DNA from 2 places in the Rhizobium sp. NZLR10 genome. Region 1 is predicted to be linked to the other one. Evidence: riboswitches for the same ligand, from Rfam matches in the RefSeq annotation. Region 1 holds a riboswitch; the other holds the start of a gene.
What was found. A riboswitch is a leader RNA that binds a small molecule or an ion and turns the genes downstream of it on or off. The one in region 1 is predicted to bind FMN.
Positions count from the first base shown of each region.

Region 2: it holds a riboswitch for FMN, as region 1 does, so the genes downstream of both, HJB82_RS07095 (6,7-dimethyl-8-ribityllumazine synthase) here and HJB82_RS09885 (DMT family transporter) in region 1, are expected to answer to the same signal.

Region 1 covers NZ_JABDWE010000005.1:119,585-122,992, forward strand. The annotation lists gene lon (endopeptidase La) at 1-1,462, shown strand, start outside; gene hupB (DNA-binding protein HupB) at 1,668-1,943, shown strand; FMN riboswitch at 2,081-2,235, shown strand; gene HJB82_RS09885 (DMT family transporter) at 2,327-3,226, shown strand.
Region 2 covers NZ_JABDWE010000003.1:296,422-299,829, forward strand. The annotation lists gene HJB82_RS07085 (DUF1194 domain-containing protein) at 1-540, shown strand, start outside; gene HJB82_RS07090 (VOC family protein) at 698-1,387, opposite strand; gene HJB82_RS07095 (6,7-dimethyl-8-ribityllumazine synthase) at 1,548-1,982, opposite strand; FMN riboswitch at 2,059-2,201, opposite strand; gene HJB82_RS07100 (SRPBCC domain-containing protein) at 2,617-3,063, shown strand; gene HJB82_RS07105 (GCG_CRPN prefix-to-repeats domain-containing protein) at 3,248-3,408, shown strand, end outside.

The DNA of each region.
Region 1 (3,408 bases):
GAAGATCCTCGAAGCCGATCACTTCGGTCTCGACAAGGTCAAGGAGCGCATTGTCGAATATCTGGCCGTGCAGGCTCGCGCCACCAAGATCAAGGGCCCGATTCTCTGCCTCGTTGGCCCTCCGGGTGTCGGCAAGACCTCGCTCGCCCAGTCGATCGCCAAGGCGACCGGCCGTGAGTATGTCCGCATGGCGCTTGGCGGCGTTCGCGACGAAGCCGAAATCCGCGGTCACCGCCGCACCTATATCGGCTCGATGCCCGGCAAGGTCATCCAGTCGATGAAGAAGGCGAAGAAGTCCAACCCGCTCTTCCTGCTCGACGAGATCGACAAGCTCGGCCAGGACTATCGCGGCGATCCGTCTTCGGCCCTGCTCGAGGTACTCGATCCGGCACAGAACTCGACCTTCATGGACCATTATCTTGAGGTCGAATACGACCTGTCGGATGTGATGTTCATTACGACGGCGAATACGCTGAACATCCCGGCGCCGCTGATGGACCGCATGGAGATCATCCGTATCGCCGGCTACACCGAAGATGAAAAGCGCGAGATCGCCAAGCGGCATCTGCTGCCGAAGGCCATCAAGGAACATGCGTTGCAGCCGGAAGAATTCTCGGTCAACGACGACGCCCTGATGTCCATCAGCCAGCACTACACCCGTGAAGCCGGCGTCCGCAACTTCGAGCGCGAACTGATGAAGCTTGCCCGCAAGGCGGTCACCGAGATCATCAAGGGCAAGACGAAGTCCGTGCATGTGACGGCTGCCAACATCTCCGACTATCTGGGCGTCCCGCGCTTCCGCCACGGCGAAGCCGAGGGCGAGGATCAGGTCGGCGTTGTCACAGGTCTTGCCTGGACGGAGGTCGGCGGCGAGTTGCTGACCATCGAAGGCGTGATGATGCCGGGCAAGGGCCGCATGACGGTCACCGGCAATCTGAAGGAAGTCATGAAGGAATCGATCTCGGCGGCGGCCTCCTATGTCCGCTCGCGCGCTGTCGATTTCGGCATCGAGCCACCGCGCTTCGACAAGAGCGACATCCACGTGCACGTGCCGGAAGGCGCGACGCCGAAGGATGGCCCCTCGGCCGGCGTCGCCATGGCGACCGCGATCGTCTCGATCATGACCGGTATCCCGGTGAACAGGCACGTGGCCATGACCGGTGAGATCACCCTTCGCGGTCGTATTCTGCCGATCGGCGGTCTCAAGGAAAAGCTGCTCGCAGCCCTTCGCGGCGGCATCAAGAAGGTGCTGATTCCGGAGGAGAACGCCAAGGATCTGGCGGAGATTCCGGATAACGTGAAGAACAGCATGGAGATCATCCCGGTATCCCGCATGGGCGAGGTGATCAAGCATGCGCTGATCCGGCGGCCGGAGCCGATCGAATGGGACGGCACGGTGGAAACGCCGGTCATCGCATCGGTCGAAGGCCTCGACGAGACGGGCGCAACCATAGCGCATTGAGTGGCCTCGGCCACATTTATGCCCCATTGGCTGAAAACTCGGAAAAAGGCTGGCGAAAACGCCAGCCTTTTTTGTGAAAACGTCATGTAGACGCTTGCTTTTCCTTGATTTGCAGGGCTTTTGGGTTCCCGGCGGGCCTGATGATACCTATTCGGCGCCTAGCTTATATTGAGTCGTTTCGTACCATTTAGAAAGGGGTGGAAACATGAACAAGAATGAACTCGTGTCCGCAGTCGCCGAAAAGGCAGGACTGACGAAGTCTGACGCGGCTTCCGCTGTTGACGCGGTTTTCGACGTTGTCCAGGGTGAACTCAAGAACAAGGGCGACATCCGCCTTGCAGGGTTCGGCAGCTTCACCGTTTCTCATCGTGCCGCATCGAAGGGCCGCAACCCGTCGACGGGCGCTGAGGTAGACATTCCGGCTCGCAACGTGCCGAAGTTCACGCCCGGCAAGGGCCTGAAGGACGCCGTCAACGGCTGATCTGAGATTATCCGCCAGCCGTAAACGAGACCGGCTGTGCAGGATTTGGAAAGGGGTTCGGCTTTGTCGGACCCCTTTTGCTTTGCTGGGCCCTTGCTTTCGTGGCTTGCCGCCATGCGGGCTTTGATCTACGACATTTCTGTTCTCAGGGCGGGGTGAAACTCCCCACCGGCGGTATGGGTTTCTGCCTGAGCCCGCGAGCGCCGCCTTCCGCGCCAATGCTGGGGGAGGGTCAGCAGATCCGGTGCGAATCCGGAGCCGACGGTTAAAGTCCGGATGGAAGAGAATGAGTGTCGGCCGTGCGAAGGGCGGGGTGTCCTGCGTCGCCTGTTCGTGGCTCATGCGTCCTGATTTATGTTGGTCCCTGGTTTTGGATGAAAGACATGAGTCAGAATTCTCTTGCGGTCGAGCCGTCCCGCGCCATTGTCGGTGCACTCTGGATGGTCCTTGCCGGCATCGCCTTTTCGCTTCTTAACGTCGTCACCCAATGGCTGACGATGAAGCTTGCCTTTCCCTCGGCCTCGGCCGCCTTCTGGCAATATGGCTTCGCCTTCCTGTTTTCGCTGCCGTTCCTGCGCAGGCTCGGCCTGGCGGCGATGCGCACGCACTATCCCTGGCGTCACCTGGCGCGCGTCGTGCTTGCCGCGCTCGGGGTCGAGGCCTGGGTCGCCGGCCTTGCCGCGGTGCCGATCTGGCAGGCGATCGCGCTGGTGATGACCTCGCCGTTCTTCATCATTCTCGGCGCCCGGCTCTTCCTGGGTGAGCGCGTCGGTCCGGCCCGCTGGGCGGCGACCGCAGCCGGTTTCACCGGCGCGATGATCATCCTGCAGCCATGGTCGGACGGCTTTGGCTGGGCAGCACTCTTGCCGGTGCTCTCGGCGCTGCTGTGGGGCGCCTCGTCGCTGATCACCAAGAGCCTGACGGGCATCGAACGACCGGAGACGATCACCGTCTGGCTGCTCGTTCTGCTGACGCCGATAAACGGAGGGCTGGCGCTTGCGGCAGGCTTTGCAGTGCCGACGGGTACAACACTTGCCTTGTTCCTGCTGGCGGGGCTGCTGACCGCCGCAGCGCAGTATTTCCTGACGCTTGCCTATTCCGCAGCGGATGCCGCCTACATTCAACCTTTCGACGATCTGAAGCTGCCGCTGAATGTGCTGGCCGGCTGGCTGTTCTTCGGTTATGCGCCGGCCGGCTACCTCTGGCTAGGCGCAGTGCTCATCCTTTCCGCCTCACTCTTCATCATGCGAAACGAGATGCGCAAAGAGCGGAAACCCGCCTGAGGTACCCTAACCTTCTCCCCCGGAAAACGGGGAAAAGGGGAGGTGCCATGCTAGATGTGGGCAGGGAACCGAGTGGTTGCGGCACATCCCCTTCGTCTCGTTTACGAGGGACGGGCCGAAACCCATGGCTCGACCCCGGCCGGTGGCGGCAGCCGGATGAGGGCCTGACTCGACTTGCCGCA
Region 2 (3,408 bases), on a different contig from region 1:
GCGGGCTATGTCGTCCAGGATTCGGTGATCGACTGGCAGGTCATCGAGACGGAAGCGGACGCGATCGCTTTTGCCGAAAAGCTCGAAGCCCGGCCGATTGCCACGCAGCGGCGTACATCGATCTCCACCGCGATCGCCCAAGGCGCCAGCATGATCGTTTCCAGTCCGTTTCCGTCCAGACGACAGGTGATCGATGTGTCGGGCGATGGCCCGAACAATTCCGGAAATCCAGTCATATCCGCCCGCGACAAGGCGGTGGAAGCAGGCATGATCATCAATGGCCTTGCCATTATGCTGCGGCCCTCCGATGCGCCGAACGGGCTCGACACATATTATGCGGATTGCGTGATCGGCGGCCCCGGCGCCTTCGTGCTGCCGGTCCGCAACATCGAGGATTTCGCCGTTGCCGTGCGCCGCAAGCTGGTGCTGGAGATCAGCGGGTTTTCCCCGCCGGCAACGGTGCAGAGAATCACCGGCGCCGAGACCGGGGTCGACTGCCTGGTTGGCGAGAAACAGTGGCGGGATTTTTTCGAGCGGTGACGGCGGGCGCGTGCGCCGACGCCGAATGAATGCACGGAGCAGCGTTGGAGGTGTCCTTCGAGGCTACTGGCCTTCCTCCTGCGCACCTCAGGGAGGTGCGCAGGAGGAAGGCATGCCTCAACAAGGGCTGTTTGAGTTCGCCGGAAAAGACCGCTGCCTATAGCGGCAGCTCTCGGCCAGACTGTTCACTGACCATGTAGTCGGCGTACCAGTCCGGCCAGCCCTCGTCGTGCTTGCCGCCGTTTCGCTTTTCGTGTTCGCCGTGGGCGGTCGCCGCGCGGCGCAGCGCTGATGCAAGGTCGCTCGAGGTCGCAAAGGCTGTCTCGTCGGCGTCGATGCGTCCCGCCAATCGCGTGGTGACCTCCTGGAATAGCCAGCCATTGCCATCGGGATCCTTGAACGAGGCGAAGGAGCGATAGCTGCGGTTTTCGGGATCTCGGCCGGCGATGCGCAGCCGTCCGAAGAGATAGGGCTCGTCCTTGCCGGCATAGACGCCGGCAGCGTCGTGGAACACGTCGCTGACCTCGACGCCGCGAGCGATAAGATCGCGGCGGGCGGCCTCGATGTCGGAGACGATAAGGTAGAGCCCCTGGGCGGAGCCAGGTGGCGCGGCGGTGACGTTCTCGCCGAAGATGATCGCGCAGCCGGAGCCGGGCGGGGTAAACTGGAGCACCCGGAAATCGGCATCATTGGCGAAGTCGGCGTCGAGCCGCCAGCCCAGGCTGTCGTAGAAACGTTTGGCGCGATCGACGTCGGAAACGGGGATGACGACCACCTCGAGCTTGGTGTCGACGGGCCGTGTTCGCGAATTTTCGATAGGGGTTTCACTGCGCATTGCATTGCTCATCTTCAGCTCCTTAAGGTTTGGGACGCATTAAGAATGGCGATACATGTCGGGGGTGAGTGGATCACAGCGCGGCGAGGGCGTCGAATCAATTATTCTGTCGGAATTGACCTGATGAAGACGGCGGGATCGGTCCCGCCGCCCCGGTTCGGGGGGAGCCGCCTTACGCGGCAAGAGCGGCGCGTGTCTTCCCGATTGTGAGCGCGGCCTTTGCGGCCTCCCGCCCTTTCTCGACGAAATGCGCGCGGTAGATCTGCTTATGGTGCTCGGTTTCCTGATACTGATGCGGCGTCAGCGAAACCGAAAGCACCGGCACGCCGGTATCCATGCCGGCGCGCATCAGCCCGTCGACCACCGCCTGAGCGACGAATTCGTGGCGGTAAATTCCGCCGTCGACGACGAAAGCCGCGGCAATGACGGCGCCATAACGTCCGCTTGCGGCCAGATCGCGGGAAAGCAGCGGCATCTCGAATGCGCCGGGAACATCGAACACATCGACCTGTTCGGGCGGCACGAGCTGATAGAAGCCGTCAAGGGCGCGGTCGACGATGTCGGCGTGCCAGCTGGCTTTGATAAAGGCGTAGCGGGTGGGTGTCATGGTAATCTCCTTTGGCGAACAGACACATCACCCAAGGCGATCACGAACGTCCCCGACAGCCGCAAGGGCTGGGAACGTGCGTTCTCTTTCATCCGGACTATGACCGTCGGCTCAGGCATCTCACCTGATCTGCTGACCCTTCCGAGGAAGGCGCTCGCGGGCTCGCAATCGAAACTGCATACCGCCGGTAGGGACTTTCACCCCGCCCTGAGAACGGCCGGGACAATAGGGGGAAGACGAAGGGCTGGCAATAGGGCGAAATGCTTGCATCGCGGAGGCGGGGATGGGGTGAGGCGATCGCCACCTAGCTGGCTGCACCCCCCAGAGAGCCTTGTCCTGAGGTGCGCCGCAGAGGCCCCGAAGGACGCGGCGGGTGCGCGGATGCTAGATGAAGGCAGGGAGCAGCGTTGCGGCGAGTGCTTCGAGGCTCCGCCCCACGGGCTACGCGCCTCAGCATGAGGGACGTTGGAGGATGCCGCGCCGGTGCCGGGCGACGGGGGCGGCGTGGCCCGACCACCCTTGCTGATCGGGTACTTCCGCCTACATGCTCACGCGAGGACACCCACGTCAAAACAGCATGACCCGCTGATCCCGCCCGCGGCGAGGCAGGCCATGACAACTATCGGAGAGCGTGATGCCAGAATCTTTCGTCGTTCACCGCGAGGCGCATATTGCGGCGCCGCCGGCCGCAGTGTTTGCGCTGATGACCGACCCGCAGAAGATCCTGCGCTGGATGGGGACGGAGGCAGAGGTCGAGCCGCAGCCGGGCGGGCTCTATCTTGTCAACGTCACCGGTGCCCGCTTTGCGCGCGGCTCGTTTCGCGAGGTGGTGCCGGTTCATCGCCTTGCCTACAGCTTCGGCTGGGACGGCAGCGAGGTGGTGCCGCCGGGGTCGAGCCTCGTCGAGATCGACCTGATCGAGCAGGGGGGCGGAACACTGCTGCGACTGACGCATAGCGGCCTACCGAGCGCCGATCAATGCGCCGGGCATGCGGAAGGCTGGGCGCATTACCTTGGGCGGCTGACCGAGGTCGCCGCCGGGCGTGACCCGGGTCCCGACGCATTTTACGGCAGGACATGAACGGTTTTTGCGGGCCGGTGGATGGCCCTGAAGCGCCTGCCCTTGCGGGAAAACCAGCTGGCCGGCGCTGCGATGAGCGGTCCGAAATCGCTTCTTTTTCTCCCGCAAACATGAACGTGAAGTTCATCTCCAGTTCAATTTGGCGGCCCTAGGGTGGGAACGGCTGGATGAATTGGAGTTTTCGATGAAGGCACTTTCTATCGCGGCTGCCTTGCTCGCTGGCAGCCTCTCGGTCGGCACAGCTGAGGCGATGCCGATGGCGACAATCAATGTCCAGAGCAATGTCACAAGCGATGTCACGAAGGTCGACTATGCGTGCGGCCGCGGCTGGCATCTGACCCGCTG